DNA from 3 places in the Brevibacillus composti genome. Region 2 is predicted to be linked to each of the others. Evidence: riboswitches for the same ligand, from Rfam matches in the RefSeq annotation. Region 2 holds a riboswitch; each other region holds the start of a gene.
The links. A riboswitch is a leader RNA that binds a small molecule or an ion and turns the genes downstream of it on or off. The one in region 2 is predicted to bind S-adenosylmethionine.
Positions count from the first base shown of each region.

Region 1: it holds a riboswitch for S-adenosylmethionine, as region 2 does, so the genes downstream of both, JD108_RS21240 (BMP family lipoprotein) here and JD108_RS08340 (aminotransferase class I/II-fold pyridoxal phosphate-dependent enzyme) in region 2, are expected to answer to the same signal.
Region 3: it holds a riboswitch for S-adenosylmethionine, as region 2 does, so the genes downstream of both, JD108_RS09000 (homoserine dehydrogenase) here and JD108_RS08340 (aminotransferase class I/II-fold pyridoxal phosphate-dependent enzyme) in region 2, are expected to answer to the same signal.

Region 1 is NZ_CP066308.1:4,256,774-4,267,179, reverse strand. It holds gene JD108_RS21250 (NAD(P)/FAD-dependent oxidoreductase) at 1-754, shown strand, start outside; gene JD108_RS21245 (methyl-accepting chemotaxis protein) at 949-2,427, shown strand; SAM riboswitch class I at 2,509-2,623, shown strand; gene JD108_RS21240 (BMP family lipoprotein) at 2,790-3,821, shown strand; gene JD108_RS21235 (ABC transporter ATP-binding protein) at 3,907-5,436, shown strand; gene JD108_RS21230 (ABC transporter permease) at 5,411-6,481, shown strand; gene JD108_RS21225 (ABC transporter permease) at 6,468-7,391, shown strand; gene JD108_RS21220 (sulfite oxidase-like oxidoreductase) at 7,474-8,136, shown strand; gene JD108_RS21215 (nucleoside phosphorylase) at 8,138-8,863, shown strand; gene JD108_RS21210 (glycerol-3-phosphate responsive antiterminator) at 9,187-9,789, shown strand; gene JD108_RS21205 (HAD-IA family hydrolase) at 9,767-10,406, shown strand, end outside.
Region 2 is NZ_CP066308.1:1,582,745-1,593,150, reverse strand. It holds gene JD108_RS08355 (PhoH family protein) at 1-923, opposite strand, end outside; gene JD108_RS08350 (YhcN/YlaJ family sporulation lipoprotein) at 1,133-1,744, shown strand; gene JD108_RS08345 (aminotransferase class I/II-fold pyridoxal phosphate-dependent enzyme) at 1,765-2,967, opposite strand; gene JD108_RS08340 (aminotransferase class I/II-fold pyridoxal phosphate-dependent enzyme) at 2,964-4,133, opposite strand; SAM riboswitch class I at 4,229-4,357, opposite strand; gene JD108_RS08335 (pyridoxamine 5'-phosphate oxidase family protein) at 4,441-4,899, opposite strand; gene JD108_RS08330 (DUF5665 domain-containing protein) at 5,052-5,390, shown strand; gene JD108_RS08325 (hypothetical protein) at 5,387-6,730, opposite strand; gene JD108_RS08320 (hypothetical protein) at 7,060-7,332, opposite strand; gene JD108_RS08315 (YlaH-like family protein) at 7,343-7,669, opposite strand; gene JD108_RS08310 (deoxyribonuclease IV) at 7,673-8,530, opposite strand; gene JD108_RS08305 (ISLre2 family transposase) at 8,736-10,088, opposite strand; gene JD108_RS08300 (hypothetical protein) at 10,310-10,406, shown strand, end outside.
Region 3 is NZ_CP066308.1:1,723,921-1,734,326, forward strand. It holds gene JD108_RS08950 (TetR/AcrR family transcriptional regulator) at 8-646, shown strand; gene menE (o-succinylbenzoate--CoA ligase) at 648-2,189, shown strand; gene JD108_RS08960 (MaoC family dehydratase) at 2,182-2,598, shown strand; gene JD108_RS08965 (3-oxoacyl-ACP synthase) at 2,598-3,599, shown strand; gene JD108_RS08970 (substrate-binding domain-containing protein) at 3,604-4,908, shown strand; gene JD108_RS08975 (ABC transporter ATP-binding protein) at 4,928-5,692, shown strand; gene JD108_RS08980 (ABC transporter ATP-binding protein) at 5,676-6,383, shown strand; gene JD108_RS08985 (branched-chain amino acid ABC transporter permease) at 6,411-7,271, shown strand; gene JD108_RS08990 (branched-chain amino acid ABC transporter permease) at 7,271-8,299, shown strand; gene JD108_RS08995 (alpha/beta fold hydrolase) at 8,306-9,088, shown strand; SAM riboswitch class I at 9,189-9,299, shown strand; SAM riboswitch class I at 9,378-9,490, shown strand; gene JD108_RS09000 (homoserine dehydrogenase) at 9,577-10,406, shown strand, end outside.

The sequences.
Region 1 (10,406 bases), 1.8 Mb from region 2:
CGGGATTTTGAAAAAGCGCCGACTCAAGATGTACAACAACCAGGTGGATGTCGGGGTGCGTGTCGAGACCTCCGATGTCGTGATGCGGGAAATCAACGAACATCTGTATGAGGGTAAATTTATCTTCAACACCTCGGTGGGGACGCGTGTACGCACGTTTTGCAGCAACCCCTCCGGTCACGTGGTGGTCGAAAACCACAGCGGTGTGATGGCAGCCAACGGGCATTCCTATCAAGACCCGGCGCTCGGCTCCCAGAACACCAACTTTGCCCTGCTTGTCTCGCACAAATTTACCGAGCCGTTTGACAAACCGAATGAATATGCCCGCGAAATCTGCAAACGGGCGAACGACCTTTCAAACGGCGGTGTCATCGTCCAAAAATACGGCGATATTCTGCGCGGCCGCCGCTCCACCGAGTCTCGCATCCGCGAAGGGTTTTTGGAGCCTACGCTGAAAGAAGCCGTACCGGGTGATTTGGGACTGGTGCTCCCGTACAACACGATGAAAAGCCTGATCGAGATGATGGAAGCGCTGGACAAAGTAACGCCGGGGATCGCTTCCGAGCATACGCTCTTCTACGGCGTAGAGGCGAAATTCTACTCCGCCCGTCCGAAACTGACAGAGGAGTTCGAGACGGAAATCAAGGGGCTGTATTGCGGCGGCGACGGTGCGGGCATTACCCGCGGACTGGCACAGGCCGGAGCAGCCGGCGTGTGGATTGCGCGCAATATGATCAAAAAATGGATGGCATAGGCGATCGCCATAGGTTTGCCCCGAGGATGTCCCGTTATGATGGTAACGGGGCATTTTCTTTTCCCGTTTGGGCCAGTCGGGAAGCGGAACTTTTTTCACACATTTTTACAATCTTCGTAGTTCTTTCGACTATTTACAGTCTATAATGACAGAAGATACATTTTCCCAGTAAGACAGGTTACGAGGGGGTACATATGATTCGATTGATTCGCAACACCTTAACGAACAAGGAAGGCTTCATGATCTTTATTCTCTGGAATCATCTCTGGATTGCCGGGTGGATTGGACACCAGCTCAATGTGAACTTTTGGCAGCTGACCTCCTTGGGGTTGCTGGTTACTCTCATCGTTTCTCCGTTGTACTTCATCCGCAAGGACAGTCGCATCATACGCTATCTGGTAGCGGTGGGACTTCTCTACTATTCGATCGCATTTGACCACTTCACCCCTTATCAGGAAATCTCGTTCCTCGCTTTTATCGTCCTGGGCTTTTTAGCGGCGTACCTTGACTGGAAATTGATCGTCTTCGCGGGTGTCGCACAGGTCGCGGCAACTGCGGTCGGGTTTTATACCGGGTATTACCACTTGTTTGACGGAAACTTTACGGAAGTGAATCTGTTGCTGCGGATCGTCATGTTTATTTTGATGATTGCAGGCTTGGCTTATCTCTGCCTGGCCGGACAAGCCTCTCTCTCCATCGCCGAAAAGGCCAGACGCGTCGCGGAAGAGAAAGAACACCGCCTCACCGAGCTGCTGCGGGATATCAAGCTGGTGACGGAGCAGGTCGAGCGCACCTCCGAGCATGTGCATGAACATGCCGAGACGACCAAACGCAATACGGACGACATGATGATCGCGTTTAAAGAAGTGGCGACAGGCATGGAATCGCAGGCCAATTCTACGGTCAAAATCGAGGAGGAAGTGCAGTCCATCGACCAGGAAATTGTCACGGTCCATGAGCAGGCGGCCACGATGAAAGCAGAAGCCGATCAGAACAGCCGCCGCCTGGCCGAAAGCATCAGCATGATGAATGAGCTGTCGGGGCAGATGGAGCAAATCGTGCAGGCCGTGCATGTCGCCTCTTCGACCATCCGCGAGCTGAACAAACAGGCCAACCGGGTAGAGGAGATCGTGGAGACGATCAATCAGATCGCTACGCAGACCAATTTGCTCGCCTTGAATGCGGCGATTGAGTCGGCCCGGGCCGGCGAGCATGGACGCGGCTTCGCCGTTGTGGCGGACGAAGTGCGGAAACTGGCGGAACAAAGCGCTACCGCCACACAAGAGATCGCGGAAATTTTGCAGTCTTTGCACCAGGAGAGCGAAAATGCCGTCAAGCATATGAGTACGGGCGAAGTTTCGGTGGAGAAGGGCCAAGCACTGGCCGTAGAGACCGTCGCTTCCATCGAGACGGTGCGTTCGGGGATGGAGTCGTTCCTGGAGGCCGTGGAGCACGTCCGCACCAGCATGGATCGCGTGAAAATGCGTTCCGGGGAAGTGGCCGCCGAGATGTCTACCATTACGGCCGTCACCGAGGAATCGGTTGCCAATTTGGAAGAGTTGTTCGCCACCGCAGAAAATCAGCACCAAAAAGTGCGGGAGATCACCGAGGAAATCGGCGAGCTGACGGCCCTTTCCGCGAAATTGAAGCAATCGTTCCAAAGCCAATCCTAAACTTTCGCAATCGGAAAAAAAGAATTGCAATTTCGTTTTGTTCTGCTAGAATGAATTCATCCAAGTGAATAGTTTCACCTTACCTTATCAAGAGCGGCGGAGGGACTGGCCCGATGAAGCCCGGCAACCTATGTACATGATGTGTACAGATAGGTGCCAATTCCTGCAGAACCTATGGGGTTTTGACAGATGAGGAAGAGGTTGGCGATATACGGCAAACTCTTCCTTCGGGAAGAGTTTTTTTCATAGGCGGGCGGATGCGGTAAGCGGAGGCTATTCCCTGGGGAGACTTGGTGCCAGCCGAGTTTTTCAAATAGAAACAAAATACGAAATGATCTGTAGGAATAGGAGAGAAGGACATCATGAAAAAACTGCTTTTGGCTTTGACGACATTTGCACTACTTGCAGCGGGCTGCTCGTCTGGAGGCTCCGCCCCCGAAGACAAAGGACAGGCGCAGGCAGGCGGACAGGAAGCTCCGAAAAAACGCGTCGCTCTGGTGCTGCCCGAGAAAATCGGGGTAAACCCGTTCTTTCAGCAAATGGACGACGGCGCGAAAAAAGCGGCGGCGGAATTCGGCGTAGAAGTGAAGACCATTGAATCGACGGACCACGGAGCGATCGAGGAGAATATCCGCGTAGCAGTGGCCGAGCAGTACGATCTGATCATCACCTCCTCCTTTGAAGCGGAGGACGCGCTGAAAAAAGTGGCGACGGAAAATCCGGACCGCACTTTTGCCATCATCGATACTCAAGTGGACCTGCCAAATGTGCGCAGCGTCATGTTCCGCGAGCAAGAAGCTGCTTATCTGGTGGGAGCCGCGGCTGGATTGGCTACCAAGACCAATAAGGTGGGCATCGTGGCCGCGATGGACATTCCGATTTTGAAAAAGTGGACGGACGGCTTCCAGGAAGGGCTGAAGGCCACCAATCCCAATGTGGAAGTGCAAATCAACTACGTCGGCAGCTTCAGTGACCCGGCAAAAGCGAAGGAGCTGGCTCTCCTGCAAGCGTCGAAGGGAGCCGACTTTATCTACGGGGCAGCGGCAGTAGGGGATCTCGGCGTATTCGAAGCCGCCAAGGAAAAAGGCTTCTACACCTCCGGCCAGGACGTTGACCGCACCAGCATCGACCCTGAGCACATCGTCCTGTCTCAATTGAAGGGGACCGATTCCGCCGTGTATGAAACGGTCAAAGCCTTTGTCGAGGGCAGCCTTGAGCCAGGTGCCGTAGCCTACGGACTGAAGGAAAACGGCGTGGGTGTCACCTATGTCACCCATGAGAGCGCGACTCCGCTGAATTCGTTCATCGGCGAGGAGGTCGTGGCCAAGGTAAAAGCGATCAAGGATGAGATCGTAGCCGGCACACGCACCGTGACGGATCCGCTGAAACAATAAGAACCCGTTCTATACGGAAACCGACTGCACTCCTGTAGTCGGTTTCCTGCTCTACGCAGAGGAAAAGGAAAAAGGAGGGAAACCTGTGACATACCGACTGGAGATGCGGAGCATGACGAAGCGGTACGGGGATTTCACCGCCAACGACAACGTATCCTTCACGCTAAAAGAAGGGGAAGTCCATGCCATCGTCGGCGAAAACGGCGCGGGCAAAACGACATTGATGCGCATGCTCTACGGCATGGAGCAGCCGACATCGGGAGAGATCGTCGTCAATGGAAAAGCGGTTGTCTTTCGCGGCCCGGAAGATGCCATCCGGCAGGGGATTGGCATGGTCCACCAGCACTTCATGCTCTTCCCCGACTTTACCGTCGCCGAGAATATCGTCATCGGGTACGAACCGCAGAAAAAAGGAGTCTTTCAGCGCAAGGAAGCGATGCAGGCGGTCCGTGCCCTCAGCGAGCGCTATCGGATTCCCATCGCAGAAGGCGCCAAGGTGTCTGCCTGTTCAGTAGGAGAGCAGCAGCGGGTGGAGATCCTCAAGGTTCTCTACCAGGGAGCGGATATTATCGTCCTGGACGAGCCGACAGCCGTATTAACCCCACTGGAGGTAAAAGAGCTGCTGCAGACGATTCGCCATCTGGCGGCTAGCGGCAAAAGCGTCATTTTGATCACGCACAAGCTGCAGGAAGTGATGGAGGTGGCAGATCGGATCACGGTGCTTCGCGGCGGACGCGTCACCGGGACCGTTTCCCGGCAGGAGACGAATACGGACGATCTCGCCCGCTTGATGGTAGGCCGCGAGCTCCAGCGATTGAGTGAGCGGGTGCATCTGGAGGGCAAGCCGCTCTTGGAAGTGCAGGGCGTGACGGTACGGGAGAAGCAGACGTCCGTCGACGATGTGACATTTACCGTCCATCACGGAGAGATCGTCGGCATCGCAGGGGTCTCGGGCAACGGGCAATCCGAACTGCTCGAAGCGATTACCGGGCTCAGGCCCGTATCCTCCGGCGTCATCCGTCTGGGCGGCAAAGAGATCACCCGCCACTCGGTTGCACAGATCCGCGAGGCCGGCTTGGCCCATATCCCGGAAGACCGCTATTTATGGGGGACAGCCAAACGGGAGAGTGTCGAGGAAAACGCGTTGATGGGCTATCAGCGAAAGCCGGAATACTCCCGGCGCGGCATCATTATGCGGAAGGCGTTTCGCCGCGTCGTGGAAAGCTGGGTGGAGCGGTTCGCGATCAAGACGGGCTCCCGCCATCTGAAGGAAGAGGCGGGCAATCTCTCCGGCGGGAATTTGCAGAAACTGATCGTCGCTCGCGAGCTGGGGCAAGAGACGCCGCTCCTGCTCGCAGCTGAGCCGACACGCGGCGTCGACATCGGGGCGATGGAGTACATCCATCAGGCCTTGCTGGAGAAGCGCAACAGCGGCGACGGCATCCTCCTGGTATCGTCCGAATTGACGGAAATTCTCGCGCTGTCGGATCGGATTCTGGTCATGTACAAAGGGAAGATTGCCGGGGAATTGAAGCGTTCCGAAGCGACGGAAGAGAAAATCAGCGTGTTGATGGCAGGAGGAAGTATTCATGGAAGCACTCAAGCAGCTATGTAAGTCGCTGGTTCAACCGCTGCTGGCAGTCGTCATCGGCCTGTTGACCGGAGCCATCGTGATTGCCGCGGTGGGTGAATCGATCGCGGGCACGTACCAGGAGATGTGGAAGGGGGCATTTGGCAGCTTTTATTTCCTCACCTCCACGCTGGCGCGAGCAACGCCGATTATGCTGATCGGGCTGGGGCTCTCCCTCGCTTTCCGGGCGGGCGTCTTTAACCTGGGCGCCGAGGGGCAGATGGTCTCTGGAGCGATTAGCGCTACACTGGTGGCCCTCTATCTGCCGGCGCCCGGATTGGTCAAAATGCTCGCTGCCTTGGCAACGGGCGTGCTGGCGGGAGGGTTGTGGTCGCTTTTGGCTGGATATATGGAAGCGAGATTCCGCATTCAATTGCTGATCTCTTCCCTGCTGCTCAACTACGTAGCCGTCCTGTTTGCCGGGTATCTGGTAAGTGATCCGTTTCAGGACAAGACCGGGTCCGCGGCGATGCCGCAAACACCCATGCTGGAGAAAAGCGTTTGGCTGCCCAAGCTGTTTAGCGGCATGAGCCTCCATGCGGGCTTCCTGTTTGCCTTAGCCGCGGCGCTGCTGATTTTCTTTGTGATTCGCTACACGGCGTTCGGATATGAAGTGAAGATGCTCGGACAAAACCCGTTCTTTGCCCGTTACGGTGGGGTAAACCGGGTCCGCGTAATGCTGACGGGCATGTTCCTCAGCGGCGGTCTGGCTGGCCTGGCCGGGACGGTCGAGGTGCTGGGCTCCCACTATCGCTATGTGGAAGGGGCGCTGACGCTGCCCAATTTTGCCTGGACGGGACTGATGGCGACGCTTTTGGCCAACTCCCATCCGATTGGGGTCATCTTTACCTCTCTGCTCTTGGCCGCTTTGCAGACCGGAGCGATGGGTGTGGAGAGAAATACGGAGGTTCCGCTGGAGCTTGCCAGTGTGATTCAAGCTGTATTAATATTGTTCATTTCCGCGAAATTCAGCTACGACTGGTGGAAAAACCGCCAGAACAAGAGGAGGGAATCGCATGGCGCTGCTTGATTTGCTGGATTGGTCCCTCATCAGTTCGACCGTGCGGATGGTGACGCCGATCCTGCTTGCGGCCCTGGGCGGGGCGCTGTGCTCGCGCGTCGGCATCTTCAATGTCGGTCTGGAAGGCTTGATTCTGGTAGGTGCATTCTCCGCCATCGTGGGCAATCATTTTACCGGCAGCCTGCTGTTGGCGGTGCTGTTTGCGGCAGCCGTCACCGTGCTGTTTTCGCTCTTGTTCGCCTATATGACGATCGGCCTGCGGGCCAACGAGATCGTCGTCGGGGTGGCGATCAACTTTCTCGCCTTGGGACTGACGACGTTCGCGCTCCGGGCCATCTTTGATGTAAAAGGGGCGTTCTACGACAAGGATATGGCGGGCCTTCCCAAATGGCAGCTGCCGGTGATCGGCGATATTCCGGTGCTGGGCGATGTGCTGTCGGGACATTCACCGCTGGTCTACATCGCGTTTGTGGCGGCCATATTGCTGCACCTCTTTTTTACCCGAACGGTGACCGGCTTCCGCGTGCTGGCGGTCGGAATGAACCATACGGCAGCCCGCAGCATTGGCCTCAAAGCCACTCGCCTGCAAGTGCTGGCAATCGTGGTCTGCGGCGTCCTCTGCGGGATGGCCGGAGCGCAGCTCTCGTTGGGACAGGTGACCATGTTTTCTGAGGGCATGACGGCGGGACGCGGTTTTATCGCACTGGTGGCGATGATGCTGGGGCAGTCTCATCCGCTGGGAATCGTGGCCTCCAGCTTCCTGTTTGGACTGATGGATGCACTCAGTATTCGTCTGCAGGGCCTTTCCCTGCCGACCCAGTTCACGGCCATGCTGCCGTACGTGCTGACGATTCTGGCGATGTTCTTCCTCAAGGACAAAGGAGCCTCGACTGCCTCCGGCCAGCAAAGCACGCGGTAGGAGAGCAAAGCACGCGATGGGCAGAATAAACCGCGCATAAGAGCGGAAACCGTTTTGACATGTCAGGAGAGGAGAGATCGAGATGAATAAAGCGGATCGAATCAAACGCATGAAGGTGCCCGCTGTCGACCCCGCCCTGGCCAAAAGGCTGCCGCCGGGCCAGGTGCTCACGGAGCGCTTTCCGATTTTGCACGAGGGGGAGGTGCCGGTCTACGACCTGAAGACCTGGACGCTGCGGGTATATGGTGAAGTGGAACAGGAAGTGACCCTGCGCTATGACGACCTGCTGGCGATGCCGCAGAGCGCCCTCACCTGCGACATCCATTGCGTCACCCGCTGGTCGCGCTTCGACAACCGGTTTGAAGGAGTGCGCTTCCGTGATTTCCTCGCGGCTGCGGGCGTGGTGCCGAAGGGCAGCTACGTGATGCTGCACGGCGACCACGGGTACACGGCAAATCTCGCGCTGTCCGATCTGGATCGGGATGATGTCCTCTTGGCCCACTCCTTTGACGGGGAGCCGCTGACTGACAAGCACGGGTGGCCGCTGCGGCTGATCGTCCCCCACCTCTATTTTTGGAAAAGCGTGAAATGGCTGCGAGGCATTGAATTTATGACCGAAAACAAGCCCGGCTTTTGGGAGCAAAACGGCTTTCACCTGAACGGAGATCCTTTCCGCGAGGAGCGGTTCTCCGGCGAAGCCCTGCCGATCCCGGAAGATGAGTGGGAGAAAAAGGAGTTTGATTAAAATGCTGCCGAATCTAAAAATTGACCCGGCCCAACTGCCGGAACGGGTGATCGTGTGCGGAGACCCGAAACGCGCGGGGCGGATCGCCTCTCTGCTTGCGGAGCACACTCTGATCGGGGAAAACCGCGAATACCACAGCTACAAAGGAAAGTGGAACGGCATCGAGGTAGCGGTGGTCAGCCATGGCGTCGGTTCGCCGGGCGCAGCCGTCTGCTTTGAGGAACTGGCCAAGGGCGGGGTAAAAACCATCATCCGTATAGGAACGGCCGGTTCTTACCAAAAGGAAATCGAGCCGGGCAGTCTGGTGATCAGCACGGCGGCCGTACGTCAGGATGGACTGACCAGTCAGCTGGTTCCTCCCGGATTCCCGGCACTGGCGGACCGCCATGTGGTGAATGCTCTGGTCAAGGCGGCAGAAGAGCGCCGGACAGGCCTCTATGTGGCGGAGGGCATTACCCTGACGATGGACATGTTTTACAACGGCGTCGTGGAATTTCCGCATAAGCTGTATCAAAAAGCAGGCGTCCTGGCCGTAGAGATGGAAAACTCGGCGCTCTTCGTCATATCGGCTTTGCGAGGCATGAAGGCCGGATCGATTCTGGCGATTGACGGCTACGCGGATGCCGACCTGCTGGAGACCTACGACCCGCATACCGAGACGACGCAAAAAGCGATTGAGGCGGAGGCGAAGATCGCTTTGGATGCGGTCGCGGCTGTATCGATCTGATCTGGCTGTTTTGGCTGGGAGAACAGCATTCATACATCGGGCACACCCAAGAGGGGTGTGCTTTTTTGTATTCGCGAGGAAATATGCTTCATCTCCCCGCAGCCTCGTGCCTGGGAATTTACAGAGACATTTCAGAACATTAATGGAATGTTCACGTTCTCTTAACTCGAGTGCCTTATCATACGAACTAACAAGTGAATCGTTTTCGGTTGGAGCCCTGGAGAAACCCCCGACATTCATTACCAAGCACTTTCATCCTGAAGTCTTTGGCAATTGTCTTGTCGCATGGGGTTTTTTGGTTTTGGAAAAGGAGGCAGGCCGACGTGAATCAGGCAGAATTTTATCAACGGCTTCACCGATTCAAAATGATTGCATCCGTCAAAGAGGCAAAATTTCTGGAGAAAGCGGCAGAGGCACAGGTCAGCGCGGTGGTGCTCTCGACGGGCAACATCGGGGTCATCAAACGCTACGTCGATCTGTTCAAGAGCCGGGACATCCCCGTCTTTCTGCATCTGGAGCGAATCGGCGGGATCAGCTACGACCGGGAAGGCGTCGCCTTCGTCGCTCATTACGTCAGGCCGGACGGCATCGTGACGACGCGCAATACCTTGGTGAAGCTGGCCAAAAAAGAAGGTCTGCTCACGATCCAGCGGCTTTTCCTGGTAGACAGTGACGCGCTCCGGTCGGGTCTGCAGTCGGTTCAGGAGACAAAGCCGGATGCGGTCGAGCTGATGCCGGCGCTGCTCCCCGAGATGATCGCGGAGTACGCCCGGGAGCTGGGGGAGACGCCGATCATCGCGGGCGGGCTGATCCGCAAGCGGGAGCAGATGGAGCATGCCCTGCAATTCGGGGCAGCGGCCGTCTCAGCAGGAAGCTATCCATTATGGAAGGAGTGTCTGGCCGATGTATCCATGCCTGTTGTTTGATCTGGACGGGACCCTGTTGGACAGCAAAGAGGCGGTGATTGACGCAGTCGTCTACACGGCGGAACAGTTTGCCCCGGGACGATTTGGCCGCGCCGACCTGGAAGATCGCTTTGGCGAGTCCTTTGATGACTTTTTGGCCTCGGCAGCGGAAAAGACTTATGACCGAAAAGCTGTGATGGACTGCTACTTTTCCTATGTCCGTGCGCATCACCAGGAGCATGCCCGCCTGTTTCCCCATGTTCGCGAGGAGTTGGAAAAGCTGTCGGCAGCGGGCTTTCGCCTGGCGGTGGTGACGAATAAACAGCGGGAGTTCGCCGTAGCGGGTCTGGAGCTGGCGGGAATCGCCGATCTGTTCGAGGTAGTGGTGGCTGTCGATGACGTCTCGCGGGGCAAGCCCTCAGCGGAGCCGATCGCGAAGGCATTGCAGCTGCTCGGCATGGAGCCCGGACAGGCGCTGATGATCGGAGACAGTCAGTATGACGTCCTGGCAGCGGTGGGAGCGGGAGTCAAATCGGTCGTCCTGGAGTGGTACGGACCGATGGAGTGGAAGTATGCCGTCCCCGATTACCGCTTTGCCGATATTCGCCGCTTTGCGGAAGAGATGATGGCCGTAAAGA
Region 2 (10,406 bases):
TTTTCCCCGGGAAGATAGCCGATGTCCTTGCCCAGCGGCACGATCGGCCTGGCTACCAGCAGCTTTTTGTACGTCTGCAGGTCTTCGATTTGCAAAAGGCCCGCCGCCAGTGCGAGCAATGTCTTTCCCGTCCCGGCTTTCCCGGTCATGGTGACCAGGGGGATATCCTCCCGCAAAAGCAGTTCGACTGCCATCTTTTGCTGAACGTTTCGCGCCCGAATGCCCCACATGGGATCGTCGTCGGCGAGCAGCATCTCCAGATTTTTTCCCTCTGTATCCACCTTCCCGATCGCGGAGATCGACGGATTGCATTCATCCTTCATGACCAGAAACTGGTGCGGATAGAAGCGTTGCTGGGGAAAGCTGGTTTGCAGGGGGAGCCTGCGATTGGCGTAGTAGCTCTTGATGATGTCTGGAGCCACCTGCAGCTTATGGTAACCGGAGTAGATATGGGAATGTTCTCCGACCACCCGATCTGACAGAAAATCTTCGGCGATCAGCCCGAGCGCATCTGCTTTCACCCGCATCAGTGCATCTTTGCTGACGAGTATGACGGGCCGCGGATGAGGCGATACATTTTCTTCTTCCTGCAAGTTCAGCGCTACTGCCAGAATCCGGTTGTCATTGGTAATTTCCGTAAATTGCTTTTGCAATTTGGAGAGGGAGGAATGGTTGAGCTCCACCCGGAACAGCGCTCCCGTTTCCAACATAATTCCTTGATGCAGATGCCCCCATTCGCGAAAGCTGTCCAACAATCTTGATACATAGCGGGCGTTGCGGCCAATCTCGTCCATATAGCGCTTTTTGGAGTCAATTTCTTCCAACACCACGGCGGGTATGACGATTTCGTTGTCCGCAAAGGAAAACATCGCCCGTGGATCTTGCAGGAGTACGTTGGTGTCCAGAACGTAGATTTTCTTCAAAATCTCGCCTCCTATTACCCATCTGATATACCCTATGCAATTTTGGATGGGATGCTCTGCCGCTGGCGACGTGATGTACTACAGTGTATGACAGTGCCAGAAAAGATAGACGGCGCTCGGAATGAAAAGTGGGACAGGAGAACACAATACGGGTAATCATCTCTTTTCTGCGCAAACATCTTGAGCATGCATCTTTTAGGTAAAGGAGAATGACCGTGAAACGGACAATGATACTCGCGCTTGGTGTCAGCCTGCTCTTCACCGCATGCAACAACGCCAACAAGCCCCCAGCCAATCAAGCCGCTCCGCAGCCCGGCCAAACCGCCAACGAGACTCAGCGTGTGAAACAGACCGCGCCATCCCCCGCCTATGACCAGTCGCCGCAAGCGACGGCAGACCGCTTGGTGCAGCTGGCGACGCGGGTGCCCAACGTGACTGACGCGACTGCCGTCGTCATGGGCAAATGGGCCGTCGTCGGGATCGACGTGAACGCACATCTGGATCGTCCGGAGGTAGGCGTGATCAAATATACGGTCGCGGAAGCACTTAAGGAAGATCCCCAAGGAGCCGCTGCCCTCGTCACCGCCGATCCGGATATCGTGCAGCGCCTGCGTGAAATGGCGGCCGATTTCCGCAATGGACGTCCCGTCGCCGGTGCTGCGGAAGAGCTGGCGGACATCGTCGGCCGCATCATCCCGCAAGCTCCCCGTGATGTGCAGCGGCGGGAAGAGACGCCCAATCGGCAAAATGAACAGCGCATCAATAAAAGCGGCAAGGCAAAGCCCGAGGGCAATCAAAAAATCCCTGTCAATCGGCCCTGAAACGAAGAGGCATTCCCCGGTTACACCCCGGAGAATGCCTCTTTGCCGTCTTCGTATGCGTGTGTCACCTGCGGCACGTAAAGTTCCAAACCTTGCAGGGCTTGCTCCAGATCGCGAATCAGATCGTCGGCATCCTCCAGCCCGGCCGACAGCCGGATCAGCCCCTCGGTGATGCCCCTCGTCTCTCTCTCCGCCTTGGGCATCGCCGCGTGGGACATGCCAGCCGGATAGGAGAGAATCGTCTCCACGGCGCCCAGACTAACCGCCACGATCGGCAGCGTGACCCGGTCAAACAGCGCCTTCGCCCGCTCCCGGCTGCCCACATCGAACGAGAGGACAGCCCCGTGCCCGCTCGCCTGACAGGACTGGAGCTCGTGGCCCGGATGATCCTTAAGCCCCGTGTAATACACCTTGGTCACAGCCGGATGGTGGCGCAGCCAGCCCGCGATCTGTTCCGCCGTCCGGGTACTGACATCCAGGCGGGCTTTCAGCGATTTCAGACCGCGCATCACCAGCCAGGAATCCTGCGCTCCCAGTACGGCCCCCATGCCATTTTGGATAAAATAGAGCTGTTCCCCCAGGTCATTGTCTTTCGTCACCGCCAGGCCGGCTACCACGTCGCTGTGCCCGCCGATAAACTTGGTGGCCGAGTGGATGACGATGTCCGCGCCCAGCTCCAGCGGACGTTGGTAATAGGGGGTCAAAAACGTGTTGTCGACGATGACCAGCAGGTCAAATTTTTTCGCCAGCCTGCATACCGCAGCAATATCCGTCACTTTCAGAGTCGGATTGGAGGGTGTCTCCAGGTAAATGCCCTTCGTCCGCGGCGTGATCGCCTCCGCCACTCGATCTACGTAAGTGGTATCGACAAAGGTGACATCGATATTCATGCGGGACAGCACCTTGGTCAGAAAACGGTAGGTCCCTCCGTACACATCTTCGGCCACGATGACGTGGTCGCCCGCCGAAAAGAGCATGAAGACGCTGGAGATGGCCGCCATACCGGAGGCGAAGGCAAATCCCCGCTCTCCCCCCTCCAGCACCGCGATCGCTTCTTCCAGAGCCTGACGGGTGGGATTCCCCGATCGCGCATAATCATAGGCTCCCGGCCGGTCCAAATCGGCCTGGTGAAAGGTAGAGGCCTGATAGATGGGCGTCGAGGCCGCCCCGGTGACAGGATCGAAACAAGAGGTTCCGTGCAGCAGCTTGGTTGCAAATTTCATCGGGTACACTCCCCTGCGATCAGGCTCAGGGTGGCGTCGAGCGCCTGGCTGATATCCGCGATTAAATCTTCGGGATGCTCGATCCCGACCGACAGCCGCAGCAGCCGATCGCATACGCCCACGTACTCGCGAATCTCCTGCGGGATATCGGCATGGGTCTGGGTGGCCGGGTAGGTGCACAGCGACTCTACGCCTCCCAGACTCTCGGCAAAGGAGACGATCCGCAGGTGCTCCAGGAAAGGAGCCACCTGTGCGGCAGAGCGCACCCGGAATGATACCATGCCGCTGTAGCCGCTCGCCTGCCCGCTCTGAATCTCATAGCCCGGATGGTCGGTCAGCCCCGGATAAAAGACCTCTGCCACGGCGGGGTGCTCCCGCAGTTTTTCCGCGATCGCCAGAGCATTGCTCTGATGCCGCTCCATGCGCAGGGCGAGGGTTTTCATCCCTCTGAGGAGCAGCCAGCTGTCCTGCGGACCGAGGACGGCGCCGATGGAATTGTGCAAAAACCGAACCTTTTCAGACAACTCCGCTCCCTTTGTCACAATCAGGCCCGCCAGCACGTCATTATGCCCGCCGAGATACTTGGTGGCGCTGTGCAGCACCAGATCGGCCCCCAACTCCAATGGCCGCTGACAGTAGGGTGTCATAAACGTATTGTCGACCAGTGTGAGCAGCCCGTATTTCTTTGCGATGACCGAGACAGCCCGGATGTCGGTAATCTGCATCAACGGGTTGGTCGGCGTTTCGATAAACACCGCTTTTGTCTCCGGCCGCACGGCATCCTCCAGCGCTCGCAGATCGCGCAGGTCCACGTAGCTGAACTGCAGGCCGTAACGGGTCAGGACCTGCTCGAACAGACGATACGTGCCCCCGTACAAGTCAAGCGACACGATCAGGTGATCTCCTTTGGAAAACAAGCCCATCACGGTGTGAATGGCGGCCATGCCCGATGCACAGGCAAAGCCCGCGTCGCCGCTCTCCGCTTCGGCGATGGCTTCCTCTACGACCGTTCGCGTCGGATTGGCCGTTCGTGCATAGTCATATCCTGTACTCTGCCCCAAAGACGGGTGACGATAGGCCGTCGCGTAATAGACGGGAAAGCTGACTGCGCCGGTCGTCCCGTCGCGTCCCACTCCCGCTTGAACCAGTTTGGTTTCTACATGCATCTTTCTCTCTCCCCTCCCATGTTGAACGAGGGCATGAAAAAAGCCCCCTTTTCCTCTGAAAAGAAGGCTTTGTTTACGTCGCCGTAAGCAAACCCTTCTCATCTTTCAGAGCAAAACATCGCTCTGCAGGAATTAGCACCGTATTGTCCTGCTCATACAAGGATCACAGGAAAATTGGTTGCCGGGCATCATCGGGCCAGTCCCTCCGCCACTCTGGATAAGAAGTTTGCTATTCATTTGATTGATCCTAATACTACCGGAAAAAATAAGAAACTGTCAACTTATTTCTTTTTGCTGCTGTCTACTTTTATTCAGCCCCGCGCAGCGCGGTCATCACCTGATTGTCCAGCTTGGCCGCCGCATTTTTGTCATACGTTTTTTCATACTGGGGTTCCACAGAGATACGCGAGCCGTAGAACATGACATCGCGTACAGCTTCAATCGTCACTTCCACCATCGCCAGCTTCAGCGGAACATTCTCCATCCGTTCGGTTTTTACGACCGCCCGGCCATTGATCGCGTAGGATGAACCGGCGCCGATCAAGTGCAGAACGACTTGCGGCTGTTTGGCAATATTGGCCAGGATGCGCGAGCGATTATCGACCGCAAACCGGATGACTTGCGGGGTAGCCGCGTATGTCCAGGAAAGCGAGCTGAGCGAAGGAGCTCCTGACTCGTGGTCAATCGTACCCAGCGTCACAAAGCGCTCCTGTTGCAACAGCCCAAACAATTCCTCCGAAAGTGTCTGGGATACAGTCTCAGCCATTCCGAAGCCTCCTCGTCATAAAGTAATGTCATGTCTATTGTACCTGTCAGGGTAACGATAGGCAAACCTTTCCGGTCCCGCTTGATTCTTGCCCTCATTTTCCCTAGACTGTTAGATACTTGGAACAACAGATGACAGGAGGAGATTTTCAGATGCAGACTACCCCTGTGGACCGCCTGTTAGAAAAGATCGATCAACTGCTCGCCGAATTGCAGGAAGTGCGCAAGCTAAACGAGCGCATGGACAAAATCGCCCTGTTTTTGGAGGATATTCGCCTGGCTGACGTGATTCAAAATTATACAGCCCCGCGCAAGCTGCTTGTCACGAATTTCCTCGCAGGCTTGGCACGGGGCTTGGGACTGACGATCGGAACAGCCATTGTACTCGCCCTGCTGGGCTCCGTCCTGAGCAAATTCTTCGCTGTCCCCATTATCGGCGACTACATTCGCCAAATTGTTGACTACGTAGCCGGTTATTACGGTCAGCCTTAGTCGTCATCCCGTTCATCGTCACGGTCATCGTCGCCGTGATCATCATTGCCGTGTTTTTTCCAATAGCCGTAGGCATTGCCGTTTGGATGCTTCTTCTCTTTGCCCTTGCCCTTTTCCTCCCCGTTAACCGGTGTGCCATGAGGGATGTCGGCAGTCGCGACAGTCTTGCCGTCGATCACCAGTTCCAGACGGACGGATTTGGCGCTGTACGAACGGTTTTTGTACGACAGCTTTGCCTCAAACTCGCCTTCGTCATCCACCTTCACTTCATGTCTGTTTCCGTCTGGCGCAATCACGTATAGCTTCGCCTTCTTGTTCTTGGCGTAGCCGCTTACTTTTCCTTCTACTTCGATTTCCTTGTCTTTGGCATCCAGCTTGGCTTTTCCGGTGATCGTGTACGTGTCAGGCTTGGCCGGATCTGGTTTGGACCGTTTTTCCTCTTTTCCGGTTACAACCACTTCCACCCACTCAGAATCCAGTTTTTTGCCGTCCTTGTACACTTCGACCAGGACTTTTCCTTTGCCCGCTACGGCATCTTTGAAGGTAACCGAGTAGGAACCGACGCCTTCCCACAGCTTTTTCACCCCGGCCCCTCTCGTTTCGCCGTCATAGGTGACGACTACCTTGCCATGTTCGGTATTTACGACCCCGTTTACTTTCAGTTCGCCCTTGCTTTTATCCAGTACGGCCTGGGTATGAATGACTACGTCGCTGTCCACCACTGTCCCGGTATTCACTTGCACCTCACGCGTGTCAACCAGTTTGTCGTCGACATACGCCTTCACGGTAGCGTACTTGGGGGTGGCACTGACGACGGCCGCAAAGCTCACGGTAAAGGTATCTTTGGCCGTCGGCACGACCTCGATCGTATCGCCGTTTGGCTTGACGACCACGACTTTGGTGACGTCTTCCGTCACTTCCCCCCTCAGGTAGGTCGTGTTCTCCTTGGTTTCCGGTGTCAGGCTCAGAAAGCCTTGGTCCTCCTCGTTCAACCGCACTTCCAGGTAGATGTCGCTGTAATACTGATTGTAGATGCGGTTCCATTCCGCTTCATTTTGTTCGATAAAGGTCTGCATTTTTACGTCGAGATTCAGTTTGTCCACGACGATGTACAGATGATCGGCTTGCGTTTTCAAGAGAAGATTCAGCGTAGCCGGGTCCTTTTCCGCCAATTCTTTCAAATTGTAACGAGTGACCTGCTTGCCTTCTTCGTTCATAACGACTTTTGTTGCAGGACTGCCGCTGAGAGAACTGGCATTGGCCAGAATCGGCGCTGTGCCCCCGATAATCGTAGCGGCAGCCAATACGGCCAGAACGGGCTTTGTCATGTATTTTTTCATTATTGTCTTTCCCCTTTCCATATTTCCCCTCACTGTGTCGGGCAATCTTACAGACGGCCGACTTCCCGGAAAGGTTGCAGACTCGAAAAAATAGACAAGGTTCCCTCGATTTGTGTAGCTCTCCGGTCTCATGACAAGCAGGTCCCTCGCCCGCAGCCATCTGAGATGGGGCTTCGGGTGTAGGCGGCTTTGCTACCCGCATCTCCGGCCAGCGCAGACAGTTCTATCGGCTTGGACAGTGCCTGTGTCCCTCTGCTGACAGAACGCGAAAAGCCCTGGCACCTCCCGTGGTGACAGGGCTATTTCCCTCGCTGGCGCAGCATGGGCACCTACTGGTTATAGCGCGGCTCGCTTTGGATCGCGGCCAGGAGAGACTCCGCTTCCTCCCGGTCAAAGCGGCGGTAGTACCACTCATCCGCAAATCGGGCCGAGACGAGATAGCTATCCTCTTCCGCTCTGTAGGACAACTCCCCAGCCAGGTGATCTTCCCGCAGAATTTCCTCGAAAAAAGAGGCGGTATCGGCCGCCGAGCGATCCTCGGGCCGCGCATCCGCAACCAGTCTGATTTGCAGCCAGTTAGCCAAAGCATCTTCACGCTTCATCGGATCTTCCTCACTTTCTGGTGCTCCCGTCGGGCTTAATCCGCACCTTGACAATCACCAGGATGGCGATCGCGATCATGAGCCCGCTCTTCACAGGCAGCCGCACATCCAGAATGGCGAAAATCAAGGCGCCGACAAAGAGGAGAAGATACAGCAGGATATTCTTCAACAGGGGCATGCGTATACGGGTCGCAAAGCCCAGATAATAAACGAGAATCAACTGGATAAAAATGATCCACGTACGGGACTTGTCCGCCCACAGGCGAAAGCTGTCATACCAGGAAGGCTCCCCCGCAGAAGAAGGGGTGTATGTCGATACGAGATCAAACCACTCCACTCTCTACCCCTCCTGACCTGCCGCTGCACCGCTGCCGCGAAGCTCATGCAGATAGACCATTTCTTCTGCGTACTCACGCTCGTCGTCCACCGGCGTTTCCAGAATCACCGGAAGATGCTGCAGCTTTTCGGATACGAGGAATTTGGCCAGCGCCTTGCTGCCGATTTCCCCTTTCCCGATTTTTTCATGCCGGTCTTTGCGGCTTGCAAACGGCGCTTTGCTGTCATTAAAGTGGATCGCCACCAGATGCTGCAGATAGCCGGTCTGCTCCATCTCCTCCAGCAAGCGGTCAAACGTCTCCTCGCTCCACTCGCCTGCTGCAAAAGAGTGGCAGGTGTCAAAGCAAAAGCCGATTTTGTCCGCATTGCGTGTCGCCCCGCGGATCTCCATCAGAGAAGGGATCGTCAGGCCCAGCTCAGAGCCTTGGCCAGCCGTATTTTCGAGGAGCAGCTTGACGCTCCCCTCGTATTGGTCGAGGATCAAATCCAGCGTCTCCACCATCCGCTTGATCCCGTACTCTTCCCCTTCTCCCACATGCTTGCCGCAGTGGACGACGGCGCCGCTCGCTCCATACGCTTCGGCAATGTGCAGATCTTCCAGAATAGAACGAATCGTCACCTCTTGCAAATCTTCCTTGGGCGTCGAGAGATTCGTAATGTACGGAGTATGGCAGATCAGCTCCAAATCATGCTCCCGCAGGAGGGCGACCCCTTTTTCCGCGTCTTTGTAATCCACTTTTTTCGGGCGCAGTCCGCGCGGGTTTTTCGTAAACACCTGCAGCGATTCCGCCCCCAGCTCTACTGCCCGCAAAACAGCGCTTTCCAGTCCTTTTCCGACACTAATATGACATCCGATTTTCAATCTATAGTCACTCCCATTTTTCAGTAACATCGCCATCCATTTCACTTTATCAGTTGGCAGTGAACCTGTCAAAATGCTGAACCTCCTTGTGTGAGTCAAGCCATAGTGGGCAGGATTTTTTTGTCTCCAAAATAAGACTTCTGGTTTCCTCTTCTTGAAAGCGCTTTATTTTTGTATGATTCCTTTCTTCCACTCGATTTTTGCCTCATCCGCGAAGGGCTTTTAAGGCCAGCCCGGTAGGGCTGCTTTGATATGGCCCGTGCAACAGGCGGATCGTCCCGTTTATATAGCCTTTTGCCTGCTCTTTCACTTCCCGTAGCAAGTCCTTCACTCGGACCATTGGGTTGGGCTGTAACACTTGCTTCTTCGCTATCGCCTGGCCGCTCAAACGACTTCCCTCTTGTCGTGCCATAATGGCTCGCAACATCGCTTGTACTCCCCGTACACTCCAACTGTAGCCGCCTCGTTTGGTCCTTTTTGCCATCACCCGCATTTGCGCTTCCGCACTCCCCATTGGACGCATGCCCGTCGTGTCGATACCAGCTTCACCCAGAACCTTTCGATAGTCGATAAGATGCCTTCGATGCCGCCGTAAATAGGCCACGTATTTCCGCCATTCGTTCCGGTGCTCTTCCAGAATCTTTTCCTCCGGTACGGACTCTACTGTCGCCAGCAAGATATCCGCTTCAAAGGCCGCCAACGCCTGCCTTACCGTCTGCCACGTCTCTGGCAACTGACCCAGGAATCGGCGCAATTCTCGCGCCACATGAAAGCGATCCAGTGTGTAAATACAGCGGTGAAAGTAGGATTCGCATTCTCCAATCCAATTGGCCCCATCCCCATTGACTACGATCCATGTGTTTTCATCCATGTCGTAATGACGAACCAGAAAGTCGCCAAACCCTTCCCAGAACTCTCCCTTCGTCGTATGCAGGTAATGGCGTTTCGACCTAAGCCGCACTCGGTCCCCCTCTTGTTCCCATCCTTCGTGCACAATCGCCATTCGATTTTCCATTCCCCGCTGGCGTTGCCTCTGCAATGAGGTGTAAAGTCCATCCACTTCCACAAACAATACGCGAACCGACCTTCGGGTCGCTTTCGACACGATGGTTGATGCTTGTTCAACCCGCGTGATTAGTTTGTCCCGAATGGCCTCATGGCTCAGTACCCGATACCCCAGTAACGCTTCCAAGCGTTTTGCGCTGTCCCGGTACGAGGGGCCTTGGCTAGCAAATTCGATCGCTATCTCTTCCAAAAACGGGCTTAGCTTCTCCCGCCCGTCAAAGGCCAGCATACGATCCAACAAATACACATGTTGACCCTTCACGCGATCCTGATACAATCGCCGTTTGAATCGAACCGTACCAAAGAGCGTGTCGATCTGGACTTCTCGTTGGTCCTTTAGCCGAAAGCGTGAATGATCCCGTTGATGCATCAGATACTCGTCCAACGCTTCCAAAATATAAGCCATACCGGCAGCGAACTGTTCCTGCAACGTTCGAAACAACAACGTTTCAAGCTCTTTCATTGTGGGAAATTCCGTGGTAAACTTGCTCACAGGGTTTCTCCTCCTTGGTGTGTTTGGTTTTGGCGCTTTACACTTTACCAAGAAGAGAAGCCCTTTTCTATACCCTCCAACTGATTTTTCTTCAAAAATTTCTTTTCGGTTTGCCCACGAACATTTTACTCATACAACCTCCTTGGCCATTTCTTCGGATGCATTCTCGTCCCGCCCGCTTCATACGAATGATAGAAAGAGGCGAGCGGGAGGGATTTTCCATGAAGCATATCCAGGCGATGGCCAGTCTCCGTTTTCTGGAGGAGCACTTCGACTACACCGTCATGCATGACTCCCGGAGAAAGAGCGAAGCGGGAG
Region 3 (10,406 bases), 140 kb from region 2:
GTGTGACATGCCCGAACATATTTCCGAAACACATACCGCGATGAAAACGCCCGTCACCACAAAGGGGGCAAAAACGCGCCAACGATTGCTGGATACGGCGGAAGAGGTATTCGGCCGAAAGGGGTACTTCGATGCGTCGATCGTGGACATCACCCAGCAGGCCAATGTGGCGCAGGGGACCTTTTACAATTATTTTTCATCGAAGTACGAAATCTTCGCGGAGCTAATAAAGCAGTTGAGCCGGGATTTTCGCAGCCAAATCAAACAGGAGGTAGCCAAGGCGAAAAGCTACCAGGATGCGCAGCGAATCGGCTTCAACCAATTTTTTAAATGGGTCAAGGCGCACAGAAATCTGTACAGTATCGTGCAGCAAGCGGTGCTGGTGGATGAGGCGCTTTATCGCTCGTATTACGAGCGCCTGGCGACCGGCTATGTAAGCGGCCTGGAGGAAGCGATGGGAAAGGGGGAGTTCAAGCCGTTGCACGCCGAAACAGTCGCCTACTGTTTGATGGGGATGAGCCAATTTATCGGCATGAGGTGGGTGTACTGGGAGGGGGAGGACGTTCCCGAGCAGGTGTTTGAAGATGCCATGACCCTTATTTTTGAAGGTCTAGCTGCAAGCGAAAGCAAAGGGAAGGTGGAGTGAGATGGACGGAATCGCGAAGTGGATTGAAAAACGCACCGCCATTACACCCGAGAGAACTGCGTTGATCGGCGCACGGCGATGGTTGAGCTACCGGGAGATGAACGGTGAAGTAAACCGAATCGCCCGGATGCTGTTGGACCGGTACAGGCTGCAGCCGCAAGAGCGGATCGCGATATTGGCGAATAACGGCATCGAGTATTTGCTGCTGCTGTTTGCTGCCGCCAGGCTGGGTTTGATCGCGGTTGTTTTAAATCACAGGCTGACTCCGCGGGAATTGCAATTTCAGGTGAACGACAGCGGTGTAAAAGTATTGATTGCCGAGGACTGTTTCCGGCAAGCGGTCGAAGAATTCATCAGAGAAACAGCCATCGGACAGGTGTTGTGGTTTGACCCGAGCGGCTCATCTGCCGAGCCGTTGGAAAGGCAGGCTTCCGCCTACTCGGCCGAGGATCTCGCAGAAGAGAGGGCCGATGGCTCCAGCCCCTTTATCATTTGCTATACCTCCGGAACGACAGGACGGCCCAAAGGCGCAGTTCTGACCCAGGAGAACATGTTTTGGAATGCCGTCAACAACTGCGTCGGGCTGGACATCACCTCATCCGACCGAGTTCTTACGTTATTGCCGCTGTTTCATATCGGCGGGATCGGATTGTTTGCCTTGCCGGCTTTATTTGCGGGAGGATCGGTGATAGTTCCTGACCGGTTTGAACCGGAAAAAACCTTGCAAGTGATCGAAGAGTGCCGGGTGACGTTAGTGATGGGCGTCCCCACCATATACGATCTGCTGCGGAAAAGTCCGAGCTTCGCAAAAACGGATTTTCGTTCGGTGCGGACGTTATACAGCGGCGGCGCCCCTTGTCCGCATGAACTGATCTCGTTTTACCTGGAGCGGGGGATTCCTTTTGGCCAGGGATTTGGCATGACAGAAACATCGCCTACCGTGTTTTTGCTCTCGAGGGAGGACTACCACCGAAAAATCGGTTCGATTGGCAAGCCAGTCCTGTTTTGTGACATTCGGGTGGTAGATGAACAGAGGCGGGATCTGCCGGCGGGCGAAGTGGGGGAGTTGCTTGTAAGAGGTCCCCATGTCATGCGCGGCTACTGGAATCTGCCCGAGGAAACTGCCGCCGCTATACAGGATGGATGGTTGGCCACGGGCGATCTGGTGAGAAGAGATGAAGAAGGTTTTGTCTATATTGCCGGACGCAAGAAAGAAATGATCATTTCCGGTGGGGAAAATATCTATCCGCTGGAAATTGAGCAGGTAATCGGCGAGCTTCCGGCTGTAGACGAAGTTGCGGTGACTGGAGCAGCCGACGACAAATGGGGGGAAGTGCCGGTCGCTGTCATCGTGGTGAAGGAGGCGATGGAGCTGGATCAGGAGACGGTGAAAAACCACTGTCTCCGGCGGTTGGCCAAATACAAAGTGCCCCATCTTGTTCATTTTGTAAGCGCTTTACCAAAAAATGCAACAGGCAAGATTGACAAGAAGCAATTGCGAAAGCAAATCGAAGAGAGTACGGGGTGGAAACAGTATGGGTAAGTATTTCATCGGGCAGAAAGCCTCATTCGGCAAGACGATCACCGAAGCGGATCTGGCCCAATTCGCTGGCATAAGCGGAGACTTTAATCCCATCCACATCGACAGCGAATATGCGAAACAGACGAGATTCGGGCAGCGAATTGCGCATGGCATGTTGACAACCAGCTTGTTATCCGGACTGCTCGGCATGCATTTGCCCGGAAAAGGATCCGTCTATCTGGGGCAAACTTTGCGCTTTGTAAAACCGGTGTTTATCGGCGATACGGTGACGGCCCAGGCGGAGGTCGTTCAGTTCGATCCCGACAAGGGCATCATGAAGCTGAGAACGGAGTGTCTAAAACAGGATGGCACCCTGGTATTGGAGGGGGAAGCCACCATGTTAGTTCCGAGAGAGGAGACGGCCAGATGATTGATGTGGGAATTGCCGCGACGGGCGTCTTTTTTCCGCCGCATGTGGAGACGGCAAAGGATTTGGTGGAGAAGACAGGAATACCCGAAGAAATTATTATCGAAAAATTCGGACTTATACAGAAGCATGTCTCCGATTCCTCTATGCATGCTTCCGACCTGGCCGCTCAGGCAGCGAAATCGATCGTCGAAAAAACAGGTGCTCCGGCGATTGACGTTTTGATCTATTTTGGCAGCCCCTATAAAGAGTATCCGGTCTGGTCTTGCGCGACGAAAATCCAGTATGAACTGGGACTTGAGAATGCCTTCGTGTTTGAGATCATGAACGTCAGCTCATGCTTTCCGATCGCATTGAAAGTGGCGAAGGATATGCTTGTCTCCGACCGATCGATAGGAAACATCCTGCTGGTCGGAGGGTGCAAAGAATCGGACGTGATTGATTACAAGAATACCCGTTCCCGCTTCATGTTCAACTTCGCTGACGGCGGAGCGGCCGCACTGGTTCAGAGAGGCACAGCGAAAAGCAGGATTCTCGGCAGCAGCATCATCACAGACGGTTCTTTTTACGATGATGTGAAGGTTCCCGCCGGCGGGTCCGTGATGCCGGCCAGTATCCAGACCGTGCAAGAGCGGCTTCACTTTCTCGACGTAAAAGACCCGCAGGGGATGAAGAAGAGATTGGACCCTCTCTCCGTCCCAAACTTTGTCAAAGTGGTAAAAACCGCTGTGGAGAAAAGCGGGTACAGCCTCAGCGACATTGACTACCTCTTCCCGCTGCACACCAAACGATCCATGTTTTTCGAGCTGCTGGAGCAGCTTGGCTTGAAAGAAGAGCAGGCCGTTTATCTTGATCGCTATGGCCATATGTCTGCCCTGGACCCGTGCGTTGGTTTACATCTCGCGGAGCGGCAAGGGCTCGTGAAAAAGGGAGACCTGCTGGTCACCGTCAGCGCGGGAACGGGCTACACATGGGCAGCGACAGTAATTGAATGGGGAGGTTAACGCGATGAAACAGGGTACTGATGCAAGGAAAGAAGGGTGGAAGCCGAGGCTGAAAGGCAGGCGCTCCCAAGCTGCCGGTCTACTGCTGTCGGCCGTGCTGCTAGTGTTCGTCTCGGCGTGCGGGAGCCAGCAAGCGGCCCAGCCGCAAAGCCCAAACCCGTCGGATTCGCAAGCGCAGACGCAGCCGGAAAAGAAAAAAGAACCGATCAGAATCGGAGTGCTGGCTTCGCAGACGGGAGCTTTGGAGGACTACGGCAAACAGACGGTGCGAGGCTTTGAATTGGGCATCGAGTATGCCACAGGCGGGACGAAGGAAGTGGCCGGACACCCCATCGAAATGATCGTCGAGGATACAGAAACAAAAGCGGACGTCGCCGTGAAGAAGGCGACCAAGCTGATTGAGGACGATCACGTGGACTTCCTGGTGGGATCGTCCAGCTCTGCCGATACCCTGGCGGTTGTTCCCTTGGCCGAGGAATACAAAAAGGTGATGATCGTGGAACCTGCAGCCGCCGACAGCATTACCGGAGCAAACTGGAACAAGTACATTTTCCGAACGCAGCGCAACTCCTCCCAGGATGCGATCGCAGCAGCGCTGGCCATTGCCAAAACAGGCACAAAAATCGCCACGCTGGCACAAGATTACGCATTTGGCCGGGACGGTGTGGCTGCATTCAAAGAAGCGGCGGAGAAGCTGGGAGCCGAAATTATTTTGGAGGAGTACGCCGATCCGAAAGCGACGGACGTTACGGCCAATCTGCAAAAAATCATCCAGGCCAAACCGGAGTACCTGTACGTGGTATGGGCGGGCGCGAATACACCCTGGACGCAGATCGCCAACATGAAGGTACAGGAGCAAGGCATTAAGCTGACTACCGGCACGGCAGACTTCGCCGCTTTAAAAACAATGAAATCGCTGATTGGCATGGAAGGCTTTACGCTCTACTATTACGATCTGCCCAAAAACAAAGTGAACGACTGGCTTGTGGCCGAGCATAAAAAACGCTTTAACGGTGAACCGCCCGACCTGTTTGTGCCGGGGGGCATGACGGCCGCTATTTCCATCGTGGAGGCGTTGAAGAAAACAAACGGCGTTACCGATGCGGACACGTTGATTTCGGCTATGGAAGGAATGAAATTTGTGACGCCAAAAGGCGAGATGATCTTCCGTCCTGAGGATCACCAGGCGCTTCAGTCGATGTATGTGGTGACGCTAGAAAACAAAGAGGGAGTGGATTACCCGGTTCCCGTCCTGATAACAGAACTCGCTCCTGACGAAACGGCTCCGCCGATTCGCAATAACAAGTAGGGGAAAGCAGGTGGGACAGATGCAGCCGGTCCTGGAAACCAAAGACTTGACCATTTCCTTCGGCGGACACACTGCGGTAAGCGGAGTGAGCTTGCAGGTAATGGCCCATACGTTTACCTCCATTATTGGTCCGAATGGCGCAGGCAAGACTACTTTCTTCAACCTGTTGAGCGGGCAGTTCCGCCCGACAAGCGGAAAGGTGTTTATAAAGGGGAAGGATGTCACGCATCTTTCCCCTGCCAAACGCACGCGTCTGGGAATGGGACGTTCGTTTCAAATCACCAATGTCTTTCCTTCGCTGACGGTTTTGGAAAACGTGCGGCTGGCCGTGCAGGCGCAAGCAGGCGTTTTCTATAACATGTTTGCCCATCGCAAAACGTACGCCGCTTTTGAAGAAAAAGCATACGAATTGCTGAAAACCGTTCTGCTCAGCCAAAAGAGCGACTCGCTGGCAAAGCATTTGGCGCATGGTGAAAAAAGAAAACTGGAAATTGCCATGCTGCTGGCACTCGGCACGGAGGTTCTGCTGCTGGATGAACCTACGGCGGGGATGTCTCTGGAAGAAGTGCCGGCGATCCTCGACGTGATCCGCAGCATAAAAGAGGAGGGGAACCGCACGATCCTTTTGATCGAGCACAAGATGGACATGGTGCTCGACTTGTCCGACCGGCTGATGGTTCTTTTCAATGGAAAGCTGTTGGCCGAGGACACCCCGGAGAAGATCATGCAGAATGAGCTGGTCCAATCTGCCTACCTGGGAGGGTTGTATGACGACGCTTCTTAACGTGGAACAGATAGAAACATACATCGGACAGTACCACATTTTGCAGGGAGTCACTTTTGAAGTGCGGATGGGGGAAGTTACCGTTCTGCTCGGCCGAAACGGTGCGGGCAAAACAACCACCCTGCGCTCGTTAATGGGGCTGAACCCCATTTCCAAAGGAAAGATTCTCTTCAAGGGAGAAGAGATCCACAGCTTGCCCACCTATGAGATCGCACGAAAAGGAATCGGCTATGTCCCTGAAGATCAGGGGGTGTTTCCGCACTTGACGATCGAGGAAAACTTCAAATTGGCCATACAGAAGCCGGATGAGGCCACATTGGCGAGGCAGGAGTGGATCGTCGATCTGTTTCCCGATTTAAAAACATTTTGGAAAAAACACGCAGGGCTGCTGAGCGGCGGCCAAAAACAGATGCTTGCCATCGCCAGGGCTTATGTTAATGACAATCAGCTCCTCTTGATTGACGAACCGAGCAAAGGATTGGCACCGATTGTTGTGGAAAAAGTGATCCGCTCTTTGCATGAGATGAAAAAGAGGGTGACGGTTGTGCTGGTGGAGCAAAATTTTCACATGGCGAGCGCAATCGGCGACCGTTACTACATCATCGACGACGGCATGTCCGTCCACACAGGAATGATGGAAGAGCTGAAGACCAATGAAAAGTTGAAAAAGGAGTACCTGGGCATTGCATAAGCGAAGGTGGAAAGGGGGGACTCGCGGGTGGAGGTGCTGGTCGGATTAACGGTAAACGGACTTGCCACAGGATGCTTGATATTCCTGTTGGCAGCCGGATTGACGCTGATTTTTGGCTTGATGAATGTACTTAACTTCGCACACGGGGCTCTATTCGCCTGGGGGGCATACGCGGGAGTCTGGATCTACGTCCTATCGGGGAACTATCTGGTCGGCATCGCAGGCGCCATCCTCGTCGGCATGCTGCTCGGCTGGGCGTTGGAGCGGTTCATCGTGCAGCCGGTGTACGGAAACCATATGTCGCAAATCTTGATCACGCTAGGCGTCCTGTTGGTGTTGAATGAATTATTAAAAGTCTTTTTTGGCCCGAATCAAATCAGTGTTCCGCTCCCTGACTATCTCAGCGAGAGCTGGCTCGTGGGGGGCGTCGTCCTGATCAAATACCGGTTGTTCATCATTGTCGTCGGTGCCTTGGTCTTTTTCGGCATTCAGTACGTTCTCAAGCGGACAAAACTGGGGCTGATCGTCCGTGCGGGCGTGATGAACAAAGAGATGGTGCAAGCATTGGGAATCAACATCAAAAAAGTGTTTCTCTTCGTATTTATCCTGGGTTCGGGAATGGCTGCGCTTGGCGGCATGCTGTTTGCTCCCTATTCCGGTGTCATTCACGCGGAAATCGGAATGGATTATGGCATTCTTGCCTTCATCGTCGTCGTCATCGGCGGCATGGGCAGCATTGGCGGATCGGCGCTTGCCGCTATTCTGGTCGGCGTGCTGGGGGCGTATATGGCCTATTATGTGCCCAGTTTGTCTCTTGCTGTAAATATGCTGCTGATGGTCGGCGTCCTGATGTTTCGACCTACGGGCCTGTTAGGGGGGAAGGGATAATGCTGCGGACAAACTTGCTGTCCTTCTCGCGCCTGGCGATGGCCGTGGCGGTTGCGATACTCGTTTTGTTTCCGTTTTTGAGCGACTCGCGGAGCGCGCTGATCTTGCTCACGCAAATTTTTATTTATGCCGTATTTGCGATGAGTTACGACATCCTGCTCGGGTATACGGGAATCATCTCCTTTGGCCATGCGATGTTCTTCGGTATAGGCGCATACACGACCGCCATCATGATGAGCCGATGGGAGGAATCGGTTGTTGTCTTTCTCGTCGCGCAGGCGGTCGTGCTGATCCTGACTGGCATTGTCAGTTATTTGATCGGGGCTCTTTCGCTGCGGCTGAAAAGCCACTACTACGCCATGCTGACGCTAGCCTTCGCCGGCTTGTTCTACGTGCTTGCAGAGAAATGGCGCAGCGTAACGAAGGGGAACGACGGATTTCCTTTTCAGATTCCAGACCTGTTTCGTGACCGCTTGGTTTTTTACTTTGTCGCGCTGGCCTTTATGCTGGTGACGTTGTACGCCTTGAAACGGTTTACGGAATCTCCGGTAGGAAAAGTGCTGCAGGCCATCCGGGAAAACGAGCAGCGGACAGAGTCGCTCGGCTACCAGGTTATCCACTACAAGATCATTGCCAGCATCGTGGCAGGAGTGGTTGCCGGTCTCAGCGGATCGATGTACGCGGTTACGCTGCGCTTTGTCAATACGGCGGTCTTTTCCACAAACGTGACGCTTGACGCGCTGTTGATGACGATTATCGGCGGGGTCGGTACCCTGTACGGGGGGATCATCGGGTCGGCGCTGATTTTGCTGGCGCATGCGGGCTTAACCGATCTTGCCAAGGTTCACTGGATTTTTGAGCGGTGGATGATTTTCTTTGGGGCCGTGTATATTCTCGCTGTCATGTTTTTCCCGCAGGGGATCATCGGCGGCATGAAAAACTGGCTGTCAAAACGGAGAAAAAGCATGGAGGAAAAGAAGCCTGACAACGCCCAAGAAAGAATGCGGTACGTATCAGAAGAGGAGTGAAGCTGATTGGCAAAGGGCGCCATTTCGCTGCGCTACGTCCTGGAGGGAACAGGCCATGATGTGGTATTGATTCATGGATTGGGCCAAAGGCTGGAAGATTGGGATGTGCAAAAAGAGGCGTTGGTCAACAATGGGTACCGTGTATTGACCTTTGATTTGAGAGGACATGGCGAGTCGGAATGGACCGCGGAAGAGGTGAATATCCGGACCTATGCGCATGACCTGAACCGGTTGTTGTGTCAGTTGTCGATTGATAGGGCGCATCTGGTTGGGCTGTCCATGGGAGGCGCCATCGCGCAAATGTTTTATCGGGACTTTCCGGAAAAGGTTCAGACGCTTGTTCTCGCCGCCACATTTTCCTACTTTCCCGAAAATATGAAACAGTCCAGCTTGGAGAGCCGACTCTCTTACATCGATCAGGGGAAAATGGAAGAGTTGGCTGAGTTGATTGCGAGACGGTCGTTTACCGAGAATGCTCCGATCGAGTTGATCGAGAACATGAAAAAGACCATCGCTGATAATCATCTTGCCGCTTACAGAGGCTCCATGATCGCCTCCATAAATGCGGACAGCAGAGAGTATTTGGCAGAAATCGAAGTGCCTGTTCTCATCATCGTGGGAGAGGGAGACCTGACAACTCCCCTGGCATGCAGCCAGTATCTGCACCAGCATATAAAAAACTCCCGCTTGGTGGTAATACCCGAAGCACGGCATATGCTAACGCAGGAACGACCGGACTCATTCAATCGGGAGCTGCTGCAATTTTTGCGTGAAATGCGTGAACGATGACAGCATGTCGGTATCCCTCTCAGCGCCGGATCCCGATTGATCATGTTCTTGACGTGTTTCATGGAATTCTTTACAATGAAAGCGAAACAGGTTACCACCATTCTTATCCAGAGAGGCAGAGGGACTGGCCCGATGAAGCCCGGCAACCGTCGCGTTCGCGCGACAAGGTGCCAATTCCTGCAAGACGATTTGTCGTCTTGGCAGATAAGAAGCGAGAGCATGTGCGTATGTAAAGCCGGCCTTCTTCTTGTCTGAAGAGGGTTTTTTTATTACCAAAAAATATACAGCTTTCTTATCCAGAGAGGCGGAGGGACTGGCCCGATGAAGCCCGGCAACCGTCACGTTCAGCGTGACAAGGTGCCAATTCCTGCAGGACGCTTGAAGTGTCCTGAAAGATAAGAAGGAGGCCCCCGTCTCTACACAAGCCTTCTTCTGCGGAAGAGGGCTTTTCCGCTTTCTGGGTCTGAAAGAAAAAGGAGTGTTTGGCGATGAGTACGGGTGTGGTAAAGGTTGGGTTGCTGGGTGTCGGAACAGTAGGCGGCGGGGTGTTGAAGACCATTCGTTCGCAGCAGCAGAAGCTCTCCGAGCGGCTGGGCCGCCGTGTCGAGGTGGTCAAGGCGCTGGTCCGGGATACGGATAAGCAGCGGGCGGTGCAGATCGACCGCGATCTGGTCACCACCTCGTTTGAGGACGTGCTGGACGCAGAGGTGGACATCGTCGTGGAGGTGATGGGCGGAGTAGATCCGGCCTATGACTATGTGCGGGCCTTGATGGAAAAGGGCTGTCATATCGTGACGGCAAACAAGGAGCTGCTCGCCAAGCGAGGGGCCGAACTGGTCGAGCTGGCCAACCGCCACCACGTGCAGCTCGCCTATGAGGCGAGTGTCGCGGGCGGGATCCCCATCCTGGGGGTGCTCCGCCAATTCCTGCGGACGAATGAGATCACCTCAGTCAGCGGGATATTAAACGGTACGACCAACTACATCCTGACGCAGATGGAGCAGCATCAGCTTCCGTATGAGGTGGCGCTGAAGCAGGCGCAGGAGCTGGGATATGCCGAGGCGGACCCGACCTCTGATGTGGAAGGCTGGGACGCTCTCTACAAGTCCTACATCCTCGCCCAGCTCGTGTACGGTGAGTCCCTGCCGCTGCATGCGGCCGAGCGGAAGGGGATTGACTCTCTGCATCTCGGACAGCTGGCGCTCGCACAGGAGCTGGGCTATCGAATCAAGCTGCTGGCCCGGGCCTCCCGGACAGAGGGGGCGATCCAACTGTCTGTCAGCCCGACGCTGCTGCCGCTGGATCATCCGCTTGCCCA